DNA from 3 places in the Pseudomonas sp. MT3 genome. Region 3 is predicted to be linked to each of the others. Evidence: predicted binding sites of a transcription regulator. Region 3 holds the regulator's gene; each other region holds the start of a gene.

Region 1 (4,279 bases), on a different contig from region 3:
TTCAGCGCGCCGGGCAGCACGGCGGAGAAGTCGGCCATGTTCGCCGGGCTCAGGCGCAGTTGCGCCGGCTGTTGCATCAGCTTGCGCAGCAGGGCGCTGGCCGCGACTTCCAGTTTCAACTCGCCGGCCTGCTCCGGCAGGCCGAAGTGGTGGCGGGTTTGCAGCCACGCCTGGCCGCGGTCGGCGAGCAGGATCAGGCCGCGTTGCAGGCCGCCGGCCTGGAGGGCGGCGCTGGCGGTGTCGAGCAACTGCATGGCGTTGCCGAACGGCGAGGGATTCTGCAGCAGGCGCGCGCAGTGCTGGCGCCACTCGCCGAGCGTATCCGGTGGCGTGGGCGCGCTCGCTGCAGGGGGGCCGAGCCAGCGTTGGCTGTCCCAGGGCCAGAGCAGCGCTTGCGCCGGATGCCAGAGCTGCGGTCGGGCGTGGCGTCGCGCGCTTTGCGCCGCGAGGCCGTGAACCTGCTGCTGCAGTTCGGCCAGCGGCATCTGCAGGTAGAGCGCGGTCAGGCGTTGCCAGCGCAGCATGTGCGGTCCGCCCCAGGACTGGTGCGCGGCCATCGCCAGGCTGTTGGCCAGCAGGATGGTGTTGGCCGGGCGGGTCAGCCAGCGGGCCAGTTCCGGATCGGCGTCCAGGCGTCGCTGCTGGCCCAGCGGCTCGGGCTCGGTGTGCGCCACATGCAGGGCGCGCACCAGCAGGCGGCGGTCATCGTTGAGCAGGATGAAGCCCTGGCCGATCCATTCGGGCAGCCGCCAGCGTTCGGCGAGCGCCCGGCACAGTGGCAACAGACGCATGCCCAGCAGCTCCTGTTCGACGTCGGAGCTGCTGCGTCCGAGTCCGCAGACCTGGCGCTGCCAGGTTTCCAGCAGGTCCGGCCGCGCGGTGGCCAGTGCCCACAGCGGCGCCAGGGCGAACAGGCTGCCCCAGTGGATTTCCTGCCAGAGTCGCGCCAGGCGGTTGGCGAACAGACCGCTGGCCTGCTGCATGGCATGGCGGCTGATCAGCAGGAGCTGGCTGAGGGCGCGGGGCATCTGCGCCTCGGGCTGGCTCGGCAGGTGTTCGAGCAACTGGGTGACCCGCGCCAGGCCCAGGCGGTTGAGGGCGACTTCCAGGCTTTCCGCCGGATTGTCGCGGGCGCTCTCGGCGCGGTTGGCCTCGCGCAGGATGGCCAGGGCCAGGGTCGGGCAGTCCTGCAACAGGTCGGCGATGTCGCGGATCGAGCGGTGGCTGTCATCCAGCGCCCGGCGAATGGCGTCGCGCTGCTCCTGGGGGACGGGCAAAGGCAGCTCTTCCAGCAGGGAGAGCCAGGCCGCGAGACGCTCTGGGTTGGGCACGGTGGTGGGCATGCGTGAGGCGCCGAACTGGTTTTTAGTGTTTTCGGCCTATAGTCTTGCCCGAATTCTCCGATAACAACAGGGAGGCAGGAAAAGTGCCTCCCTTTCTGTTCACAGTTTCAGTCCGGTCCCCATGTCAAAAATCATCGGCATCATCGTCATCCTGGGCAGTGTGCTCGGCGGATACATGCTCTCTGGCGGCAAGATCGCGGCCATCATCCAGCCGTTCGAACTGCTGATCATCGGTGGTGCGGCGCTGGGCGCCTTCCTGCAGGCGAACCCCGGCAACACCTTCATGACGGTGCTCAAGAAGGCGCCGAAGATGTTCAGCAACCGCTTCACCCACACCTTCTACCTGGAAGTGCTGGGCATGCTCTACGAGGTACTCAACAAGAGCCGCCGCGAGGGCATGATGGCGATCGAGGCGGACGTCGAGGATCCGGATGCCAGCCCGATCTTCAGCAAGTACCCGGCGGTGCTCAAGGATGAACGCATGACCGCGTACATCTGCGATTACCTGCGCATCATGTCCTCCGGCAACATGGCGCCCCACGAGCTGGAAGGCCTGTTCGACATGGAGCTGGGCAGCCTCAAGGAAGACCTCGACCACCCCGCCCACGCGGTGACCCGCGTGGCCGATGCCCTGCCGGGATTCGGTATCGTCGCCGCGGTGCTCGGCATCGTGATCACGATGGCGCTGCTCGGGCAGGGCAGCCAGGCGGAGATCGGTCACCACGTGGCCGCCGCGCTGGTGGGCACCTTCCTCGGTATTCTCGCCGCCTACGGTTTCGTCGGCCCGCTGTCCAACGCCCTGGAGCACGACGCCAAGGAAGAGCTGAACCTCTACGAAGCCATCAAGGCCTGCCTGGTCGCCTCGGCCTCGGGCATGCCGCCGTCGCTGGCCGTGGAGTTCGGCCGCAAGGTCCTGCTGCCGGCGCACCGCCCGAGCTTCACCGAGCTTGAACAGGCCGTTCGCGGTCGCTGACAGGTCGCCTGACGCATGGATAACAACCAGCCGATCATCGTCAAGCGGGTCAAGCGCTACGCCGCGGGTCATCACGGGGGCTCGTGGAAGATCGCCTTCGCCGACTTCGCCACCGCCATGATGGCGTTCTTCCTGGTGCTCTGGCTGTTGTCGTCGGCCACGCCGGAGCAGAAGAAGGCCATCTCCGGCTACTTCCAGGACCCCATCGGTTTCACCGAAAGCGCCAGCCCCTACGTCATCGACCTGGGTGGCACGCCGACGCCCGCGCCGGACAAGACCCTGAACCCGCAGATCCAGGCGCAGCCCGAGGCGGACGAAACCCGCGTCAGCCCGCAGGACGGGACCACGGTCAACGCCGAGCAGGCGGAAAATCTTGCCGAGAAGATCGAGCGCGAGCGCCTGGAACTGTTGCTGCAGGAGCTGCAGAACAAGGTCGACGAGAACCCCACGCTCAAGCGCTTCAAGGACCAGATCCTGTTCGAGATCACCCAGGACGGCCTGCGCATCCAGATCGTCGATTCCGACAACCGACCGATGTTCGACCTGGGCAGCGCGCGGCTGCAGCCGTACTTCGAGGACATCCTGCTGGCGCTGGCGGAGACCATCAAGCAGGTACCGAACAAGATCAGCATCAGCGGCCATACCGATGCCAAGCCCTATGCGGGCAATGGCGAGTTCGGCAACTGGGAGCTCTCCGCCAACCGCGCCAACGCCGCGCGGCGCGCGCTGGAGGCCGGCGGTTATCCGGAGGACCAGATCGCCCGCGTGGTGGGCTATGCCTCCTCGGCGCTGTTCGATCGCGACCAGCCGCTCAACCCGGTGAATCGCCGCATCGACATCATCGTCCTGACCAAGAAGGCCCAGCGGGCCATCGAAGGCCAGGACGGCGGGGCCGAGAAGCCGGCCGATGGCGCGTCGCCGGTGGCTCCAGGCTCGGCTGCACCCAATGCCGCTCCGGCCCAGCCGGCGGCCGGGCAGGGCGACCCGCTACCGCCGGACCAGCTCGAGCAGAAGCTCAACCTTTTCGACGACGGTGGCACGCTGAAGCTCGATGAGCTGAACAAGCAGTAGTGAGAAACGCGAAGGCCAGCTGAAAAGCTGGCCTTCTTCTTTGTGACTGAATCATGGGACTCTTCGTAGGAGCGAGCTTGCTCGCGAACCGCATCGCAAGGGACTGTTCGCGAGCGAGCTCGCTCCTACAGGTACGGGCAGCGTCGGCGCTTTGGGCAAGGCCCGCCGATCAATATTCGTCTTCCGGCAGGCTGGCGAGGATGTGTCGGTAGCTGGACATCCGTTGCGGCGAGACACGCCCCTCTTCCAGCGCCTTGAGCAGCGCGCAGCCCGGCTCGCGGTCGTGCTTGCAGTCGCGGAAGCGGCAGTGGCCGAGCAGGTCGTGGAACTCGATGAAGCCGGCTTCCACGTCGTCACGGCTCACATGGCCCAGGCCGAACTCGCGGATGCCGGGCGAATCGATCAGGTCGCCGCCGGCGGGGAAGTGGAACAGCCGTGCGGTGGTGGTGGTGTGGGTGCCCTTGCCGGTGACTTCCGAGAGGTCGCCGACGCGGGTGTCGACGCCTGGCAGCAGCGCGTTCACCAGCGATGACTTGCCAACGCCCGACTGGCCGACGAACACGCTGACGTGCTCGTTCAGCGCGGCGCGCAGGGCGTCCAGGGCCAGGCCGTTGAAGGCCGAGACCTCCAGCAGCGGGTAGCCGAGTTCGCGGTAGGTGCCCAGCAGCGAGTCGAGGAACGGAGCGTTCTCCTCATCGATCAGGTCGGCCTTGTTCAGCAGCAGCAGCGGCTTGATGCCGGCGTGCTCGGCGGCCACCAGGTAGCGGTCGATCAGGTTGGCGTGGGGTTCCGGGCGTGGGGCGAAGACGATCACGATGCGGTCGACGTTGGCCGCCACCGGCTTGAGCACGCCGCGCATGTCCGGGCGGCGCAGCTCGGAGGTGCGCGGCAA
Region 2 (4,279 bases), on a different contig from region 3:
GCTGCCGCCGCCCCAGATGATGTTGAAGCCGCTGTTGGCCGTGCCGAACCTGCCGCCCAGGTTGCCTGCGCTGTCGAGCTCCAGGCCGCCCAGGCTGCCCGGCGACCCGAGCACGAAGGTATTGGAGCCCCTGCGCACCAGCGACGTACTGGCCTGCTTGAGCTTGCTGCGGCTGACTTCGACGAAACGGATGTCGGTCTGCACCTGGTTGGACAGGCCGGCGGCGAGGTTGCCCGGCAGACCGCCGGCATCGGCAATCGCCCGCGCGCCGACCCGCACCACGCTGCTCATGGGTTTGTCGCTGCAGCCGGTCCAGATCAGCAGGCTGGTCAGGCCCTCGGCCTTGCCGGTAACGAGAAAGTCACGCTTGTCGATCACCTGCACATCGGCGATGTTCGGATCGCCGATGGCCAGGCGTTTGATCGGTACCGGCAGTTGCTGGTCGAGCTGGGCGCCCTGCTCGACGTCAAGGTTCAACGGCTGACCGGCGAATCCGGCGCAGGCGCTCGGCACCGCCTGTGCGGCGGAGTGGACGGCACAGGCCAGAAGCGCGGCCAGCGACAGAACGAAGCGCTTGGACATCGATGCACTCCTTGCTCAATGTGCTTCACGGGTAACGGTGGTGCCGCGGTAGACCACGACGCCCGGACTCACCGCCGGCGCCGAGACCTGGCGCACGACCGGCGCGGAGCGGGCCTTGCCGAGCAACTGTTCGAGGGTGATCGGCTGGCTGCCGGAGGCATTCAGCGACGCCTGGATGTAGCGCCCCTGCTGCTCCTTCTCGTAGAGATTCTCGTCCTTGCTGCGTACCGCCAGGCGCAACGAGCCCGCCTGGCTGGCCAGCATCAGCCGGGAAGCGGATTCGGCCGGCACGGCCAGTACGGCGGTGCGGGGCGGGCGCGGTGTCTTGTCCTTCGACTCGGCGCCGCTGCGCGCCTGGCCATCGCTGGCGACGGCGATCTGCTCGCCATAGGTGAGGACGCGCACGCCGGGCAGCACCACCTGGGCACTCACCACACGCTCGGCGTTCCGCTGGTCCTGGACGAAGAGCATGACGTCGACGTAATCGCCGGGGAGCACGAAGCCGCCGCCGCCAATCACCTCGTCCACCGCAATGGCCATAGCCCGCTCGTCCGGGCGGATGGTCCGCGCCAGGGGGCCGCCCGGCTCCAGCAGGGCCCCGGAAAGAATGCTGCCGGCCGGCACCGCGACCCAGACCCGCTGGCCGATCAGCGCCTCGGGCTTGGGATAGCTGCCCGCCGGGGCGGTATGCAGCATCTCGATGGCGAGGTCATCGTTGCCCATCACCGTCAACGCCGGGAGGTCGCGGCGAGCCACCACCACGGGCGTGCGCTGCAGCTTGTCCGCCTCGGCCATCGCCGCCGGCGCAACGTCCTTCACCGCGCCAGCGACGGGCGCCGCCGACTTGCCCACCGACAATCCCAGATAACCCACGACACCTGCACACAACAACAACAGCCCGGCGAAAACCATCAGCACCTTGCTATTCATGTCCACATCCTTGGCGTTATCGGGATGAGTGAACCTGGCGGTCCACTGGCTGATCGGAAGTCACGACACCGGCCGTTGCCGAGATACGTCCTTCAGACCTTTATTGTTGTTTCGACCCGACGAGGCGGTTCGATAAGAACCTTTCCTCATAATTGGTTCCTGCTTGTTCCAAAGCAGAATTTAGTAGCTGCGGTAATAGCGTCAAATACCGACGAGAAATTTCCAATCCTCAGATAGTTCTACTTCGCCATGACTATAACTTTAGTATTAGCGCTATTTGATCAATTGCATTCCGCCATACGACGCCTAGCCTGACGGTGAAGTCGGGGCGCCGCCCCGGTGGTCTGTGCAAGGAGCAACCGCGATGAATCTGAGTATCAAAGACCTGTCTCTGAAGTTGTATTGCAAGGCCAAGGCATTCGCTTTTGACAGAGAGGGTGCGACCGCCATCGAATATGCTGTCATCGCCGGATTGATCGCGGTAGTCATGATCGCAGCAGTTAAAGTAATCGGTGGCGATGTCAACAGCATCTTCGAAAACGCCCACACCAAACTGACCACACCCTGAAATTTATACTCCAGAGTGCTTACCCATATTCCCGCGAATAGTCGCGGGAATATTTCTTTGCGTTCCTGAAAAAACTCCACAACCTTCCTAAAGTTCTGCCGCACATGGCCGATACATCCTGCCTACCCCTTCGTTCCACCTGCAGGATGCTTTACCGATGCTTCGTTCGCTGTCCTTCGCCAAGAAGATCCTTCTGGCGGCCTCCCTCGTGGTCATCTTCGCCTTCGCCTGCTTCATCCTCTTCAACGACTTCCGTCAACGTGAAGCGATCCACGCCGATACCGACGCCTACCTGAGCGAACTCGGCAGCCTCACCGCCAGCAATATCCAGAGCTGGCTGGAGGGTCGCATCCAACTGGTGGAAAGCGAAGCCGCGCAACTGGCAGACCAGGAACCGACACCCGAGCGCATCCAGCACGTGCTGGAACAGGCGGTATTCCAGAAGAACTTCGAATCGGTCTACCTCGGCGAAGCCGCCAGCGGCGTGTTCACCATGCGCCCCTTCTCGCCGATGCCCGATGGCTACGACCCACGCACCCGCGGCTGGTACAAGGACGCCGTGGCCGCCGGCCGCCTGATCGTCACCGAGCCCTTCCTCGACGCCGGCACCGGCGAGCAGATCCTCGCCATGTCCATGCCGGTGATGCGCAACGGTCAACTGGTCGGCGTCGCCGCCGGCGACATGAAGCTGGAAACCATCACCGCCATCATCAACTCCCTGAAGTTCGACGGTGATGGTTATGCCTTCCTGGTCAGCGATGCCGGCAAGATCCTGCTGCACCCGGACAGCCAGTCGATCTTCAAGAGCCTGGCCGACATCTACCCGCAGGGTGCCCCGAAGGTGCAGGCCGGCGTGCAGGAAGTCAGCCTCGACGGCAAGGACCAACTGGTGTCCATGACTCCGGTGAAAGGCCTGCCAGGCGTGACCTGGTACGTCGCCCTGGTGCTGGACAAGGACGCCGCCTACGCCATGCTCAGCGACTTCCGTACCTCGGCCATCATCGCCACGGTCATCGCCATCGTCGCCATCCTGTTCCTGCTGGGCATGCTGATCCGCGTGCTGATGGCCCCGCTGACCGACATGGGCCGCGCCATGCAGGATATCGCCCAAGGCGACGGCGACCTCACCCAGCGCCTGAAAGTCGCCAGCAACGACGAGTTCGGCGTGCTGGCCAACGCCTTCAACCGCTTCGTCGAGCGCATCCACGAGTCGATCCGCGAAGTAGCCTCCACCGCACGCAACCTGCATGACGTCTCGCAACTGGTGGTCAACGCCTCCAACTCGTCCATGAGCAACTCCGACGAGCAGGCCAACCGCACCAACAGCGTCGCCGCGGCGATCAACGAACTGGGCGCCGCCGCCCAGGAAATCGCCCGCAACGCCGCCGATGCCTCGCACCACGCCACCGATGCCTCGCACCAGGCCGGCGACGGCCGCCAGGTGGTCGAGCAGACCATCAGCGCGATGAACCAGCTCTCCGACAAGATCAGCTCGGCCTGCGCCAACATCGAGGCGCTGAACAGCCGCACGGTGAACATCGGGCAGATTCTGGAGGTGATCAAAGGCATCTCCGAGCAGACCAACCTGCTGGCCCTCAACGCCGCCATCGAAGCGGCCCGCGCCGGCGAGGCCGGTCGTGGTTTCGCCGTGGTGGCGGACGAAGTGCGTAACCTCGCCCACCGCGCCCAGGAGTCGGCGCAGCAGATCCAGAAGATGATCGAGGAGCTGCAGGTCGGCGCCCGCGAAGCCGTGGACACCATGACCGAGAGCCAGCGCTACAGCCTGGAAAGCGTGGAGATCGCCAACCGCGCCGGCGAGCGCCTGGCCAGCGTCACCCACCGCATCGGCGAGATCGACTCGATGAACCAGTCCGTGGCCACCGCCACCGAGGAACAGACCGCCGTGGTCGACTCGCTGAACATGGACATCACCGAGATCAACACCCTGAACCAGGAAGGCGTGGAAAACCTCCAGGCCACCCTGCGCGCCTGCGCCGACCTGGAAAACCAGGCCGGCCGTCTGCGCCAGCTGGTGGACAGCTTCCGCATCTGATTCCGACGGAAACGAAAAGGCGCCTTTCGGCGCCTTTTTTGTTCGCGAGCAAGCTCGCTCCTACGAGGTTCAACCTGAGCTGTAGGAGCGAGCTTGCTCGCGAACCGCCCAGCGCCAATGCCGCCAGTAAATCCGCTCTCGCAGGA
Region 3 (4,279 bases):
TCTGCAGGCGTCGGAAGAACCGAGCGAGGATGCGATGGCCGACATGTTCGCCGGCCTGTACCAGCAGCCGGTGCGTTGCGCCGGTTGAGCGAATTGAACGGCCCCGTGGTGGGGCGAAGGGCGGCCGACAGGGCCACCCGGCGATGCGGATGCTCTGGGAGACGATCCGCGAACGCCGGAAGCGGTAGAGCACCGCGGCCGGCAGGACCGCAGCGCCAGGGGGCGCGGCGGTCGAACGACGAGACAAGGTATTGATATGGGCATGCATCCTGTACAGGTAATCGCAGTCACCGGCGGCAAGGGTGGTGTCGGCAAGACCAATGTGTCGGTGAACCTGTCGCTGGCGCTGGCCGATCTGGGCCGTCGCGTCATGCTGCTGGACGCCGACCTGGGCCTGGCCAACGTCGACGTGCTGCTGGGCCTGACGCCCAAGCGCACGCTGGCCGACGTCATCGAAGGCGAATGCGACCTGCGCGACGTGATCCTCCAGGGCCCCGGCGGCGTGCGCATCGTCCCGGCGGCCTCCGGCACGCAGAGCATGGTGCACCTCACGCCGATGCAGCACGCCGGCCTGATCCAGGCCTTCAGCGACATCAGCGACAACATCGACGTGCTGGTGGTGGACACCGCCGCCGGCATCGGCGACTCGGTGGTGAGCTTCGTCCGCGCAGCGCAGGAAGTGCTGCTGGTCGTCTGTGATGAACCCACTTCCATCACCGACGCCTACGCTTTGATCAAGCTGCTCAACCGCGACTACGGCATGACCCGCTTCCGCGTACTGGCGAACATGGCGCACAGCCCCCAGGAGGGCCGCAACCTGTTCGCCAAGCTGACCAAGGTCACCGACCGCTTCCTCGACGTGGCGCTGCAGTACGTGGGCGCCATCCCGTACGACGAATCGGTGCGCAAGGCGGTGCAGAAGCAGCGTTCGGTGTATGAGGCGTTTCCGCGCAGCAAGGCTTCCCTGGCCTTCCGCGCGATAGCGCAGAAAGTCGACAGCTGGCCGCTGCCGGCCAATCCGCGAGGGCACCTGGAGTTCTTCGTCGAACGCCTGGTGCAGCATCCGACCACGGGTTCGGCCGTATGATGACGGCCTCCGGAGCGCGTATGTACAGCAAGGCGCAGGCGCAGAACTCCCAGGACCAACTGATCCAGCGGTACGCGCCGCTGGTCAAGCGTATCGCCTACCACCTGCTCGGCCGCCTGCCGGCCAGCGTGCAGGTGGAGGACCTGATGCAGGCCGGCATGATCGGCCTGCTGGAAGCCTCGAAGAAATACGACGCCGGCAAGGGCGCGAGCTTCGAAACCTATGCTGGCATCCGCATCCGTGGCGCCATGCTCGACGAGGTGCGCAAGGGCGACTGGGCCCCGCGTTCGGTGCATCGCAACACCCGCATGGTCAGTGATGCGATCCGCGCCGTCGAGGCCAGAACCGGTCGTGACGCTAAAGATCAGGAAGTTGCTGCCGAACTCAATATGAGTCTCGAAGATTATTACGGCATCCTCAGCGACACCCAGGGCAGCCGGCTGTACAGCTTCGACGATCTGCTGCAGGACGGCGAGCAGGGCAGCGGCCTGGCCGAAGATGCTTCGCACCAGGGCAACGAGCCCGCCCACGGTCTGGAAGACGAACGCTTCCAGGCGGCGCTCGCCGACGCCATCACCAAGCTGCCCGAACGCGAGCGGCTGGTGCTGGCGCTGTACTACGACGAGGAACTGAACCTCAAGGAGATCGGCGAAGTGCTGGGCGTCAGCGAATCCCGGGTCAGCCAGTTGCACAGCCAGTGCGCCGCGCGCCTGCGGGCACGCCTGGCGGAGTGGCGAGCGCACTGAGCTTCGGGTAGTTTCGCGTCGGATTTTTCTTGCGAGAAAGCCTCAGGTCTTGAGTTTTCTCCTGGGCGCCGTCCCTTTGACGCCGCCCACACGGGATGAGCGCACGCCGCTCAATGAATTGACGGTACGCCCGCCAGGACGTGCCTGGTATCGATGGAGGTCGGTTTGGACAAGAATATGAAAATTCTCATCGTGGACGATTTTTCCACGATGAGGCGCATCATCAAGAACCTCCTGCGGGACCTGGGGTTCACCAACACCGCGGAGGCCGACGACGGCACCACCGCGCTGCCGATGCTGCACAGCGGCAATTTCGACTTCCTCGTCACCGACTGGAACATGCCCGGCATGACCGGCATCGACCTGCTGCGCGCGGTGCGCGCCGACGAGCGCCTGAAGCACCTGCCGGTGCTGATGGTCACCGCCGAGGCCAAGCGCGACCAGATCATCGAAGCGGCCCAGGCCGGGGTCAACGGCTATGTGGTCAAGCCTTTCACCGCTCAGGTGCTGAAAGAAAAGATCGAGAAGATTTTCGAGCGGGTCGGCAGCTAGTAGGGTCTGTTGATGTTTCGCCGCTTGCGCCGAAACACCAACAGCCCCTCGCATCAAGAGGGCGTCATGGATCTCGTCAACGAATCCGCGGGTGACTTCGAGTCGACCCTGAAAAAACACGCGCGCGAATTGGTCGATTGCCTGGAGCAGGGTGATGTGCAGACCGCCGTGCAACTGATCTCCGAGCTCAACCAGGCGCGCGATCGCGGGCTCTACCAGGAAGTCGGCAAGCTCACCCGCGAGCTGCACAACGCCATCGTCAACTTCCAGATCGATCCCAGTTCCCCGCGCGCCCAGGAAGTCTCGCAGATCGCCGACGCCACCGACCGCCTGTCCTACGTGGTGACGATGACCGAGAAAGCGGCCAACCGCACCATGGACCTGGTGGAAGAGTGCACCCCGGTGGTGATGCACATCGAGACCCAGGCCAAGGCGCTGCAGGAAGACTGGTCGCGCTTCATGCGTCGCGAGCTGGGCCCCGACGCCTTCCGCGACCTGGCCAAGCGCGTCGAGCAGTTCCTCTACATCAGCGCCCAGGACAGCCGCAAGCTCTCCGCGCACCTCAACGACATCCTCCTCGCACAGGACTTCCAGGACCTCACCGGGCAGGTGATCAAGCGCGTCACCAGGCTGGTCACCGAGGTCGAGGCGAACCTGGTCAAGCTGGTCTGGATGGCCGGCCAGGTGGACCGTTACGCGGGCATCGAGCACGACCACGACGGCATGCGCGACGCGGTGGAAAAAGAAAGATCGTCCAAGGGTGAAGGTCCGCAGATCGCTGCCGATACAAGAAAGGACGTCGTATCCGGTCAGGACGATGTCGACGATCTGTTGTCCAGCCTTGGTTTTTAAGCGTCCGCTGACGCTGTAGAGGGAGCACCGAATGAGCTTCGACGCCGATGACGAGATCCTCCAGGACTTCCTGGTGGAGGCCGGCGAGATCCTCGAGCAACTGTCCGAGCAACTGGTCGAGCTGGAAAGCCGACCCGATGACATGGACCTGCTCAATGCGATTTTCCGTGGGTTCCACACCGTCAAGGGCGGCGCGGGCTTTCTCCAGCTGAACGCGCTGGTGGAGTGCTGCCACATCGCCGAGAACGTGTTCGACATCCTGCGCAAGGGCGAGCGCCGCGTGGATGCCGAACTGATGGACGTGGTCCTGCAGGCGCTGGACACCGTCAACGTCATGTTCCAGCAAGTGCGCGATGCGCAAGAGCCGACCCCGGCCACGCCTGAGCTGCTGGCGGCGCTGTCGCGCCTGGCCGAGCCGGGGGCCGCTCCCGCCGAAACTCCCGCTGCGGTCGTTGCCGAGCCTGTCGTTGAAGAAGCCCCGGCCGCTGCGGCCGCGTATGGCGACATCACCGACGCCGAGTTCGAACAGCTGATGGATGCCCTCGAGCCTGCCGCAGAAGCCCCTGCCGCGCCGGTTGGCAGCGGTGGCGACGACATCACCGACGACGAATTCGAAGCACTGCTCGACCAGTTGCACGGCAAGGGCCAGTTCAGCGCTGCTGCCAAGGAACCCGTCAGCGCGGCTCCGGCACCGGTTGCCGAGGCGCCCGCCGCCGGTGCTGGCGACGAGATCAGCGACGACGAGTTCGAAGCGCTGCTCGACCAGCTGCACGGCAAGGGCCAGTTCACCGGCGCGAAGGAAGAAGCCGCCGCTCCCGTCGAGGCTGCTGCTGCCGAGGTCAAGCCCGAGGAAGCTCCGGCTGCCGGTGGCGACGACAACATCACCGACGACGAATTCGAGAAGCTGCTCGACGAGCTGCACGGCAAGGGCCAGTTCACTGGCGCGAAGGAAGAGCCGGTCGCAGCTGCACCATCCAATGCACAGCCCAAAGCGGCTGCTGCACCTGCGCCCAAGCCCGCTGCCGCTCCGGCGCCGGCCGCT

What was found. The regulator FliA, encoded in region 3, starts transcription of late flagellar genes. The targets are predictions, from matches to a motif close to CTAAAGTTTNNNNNNNNNNNGCCGNTAA.
Region 1: the regulator FliA is predicted to act here: its motif matches at 1,380-1,407, upstream of motA (flagellar motor stator protein MotA).
Region 2: the regulator FliA is predicted to act here: its motif matches at 2,168-2,195, upstream of ACYCAX_RS09680 (methyl-accepting chemotaxis protein).

The regions. Positions count from the first base shown of each region.
Region 1 covers NZ_JBTVPY010000015.1:24,121-28,399, forward strand. The annotation lists gene ACYCAX_RS16555 (HDOD domain-containing protein) at 1-1,343, opposite strand, end outside; gene motA (flagellar motor stator protein MotA) at 1,465-2,316, shown strand; gene motB (flagellar motor protein MotB) at 2,332-3,387, shown strand; gene rsgA (small ribosomal subunit biogenesis GTPase RsgA) at 3,557-4,279, opposite strand, start outside.
Region 2 covers NZ_JBTVPY010000007.1:164,290-168,568, reverse strand. The annotation lists gene ACYCAX_RS09695 (type II and III secretion system protein family protein) at 1-582, opposite strand, end outside; gene cpaB (Flp pilus assembly protein CpaB) at 598-1,512, opposite strand; gene ACYCAX_RS09685 (Flp family type IVb pilin) at 1,889-2,080, shown strand; gene ACYCAX_RS09680 (methyl-accepting chemotaxis protein) at 2,238-4,133, shown strand.
Region 3 covers NZ_JBTVPY010000004.1:87,561-91,839, forward strand. The annotation lists gene flhF (flagellar biosynthesis protein FlhF) at 1-88, shown strand, start outside; gene fleN (flagellar synthesis regulator FleN) at 257-1,087, shown strand; gene fliA (RNA polymerase sigma factor FliA) at 1,084-1,833, shown strand; gene ACYCAX_RS05570 (chemotaxis response regulator CheY) at 2,011-2,385, shown strand; gene ACYCAX_RS05575 (protein phosphatase CheZ) at 2,452-3,237, shown strand; gene ACYCAX_RS05580 (chemotaxis protein CheA) at 3,269-4,279, shown strand, end outside.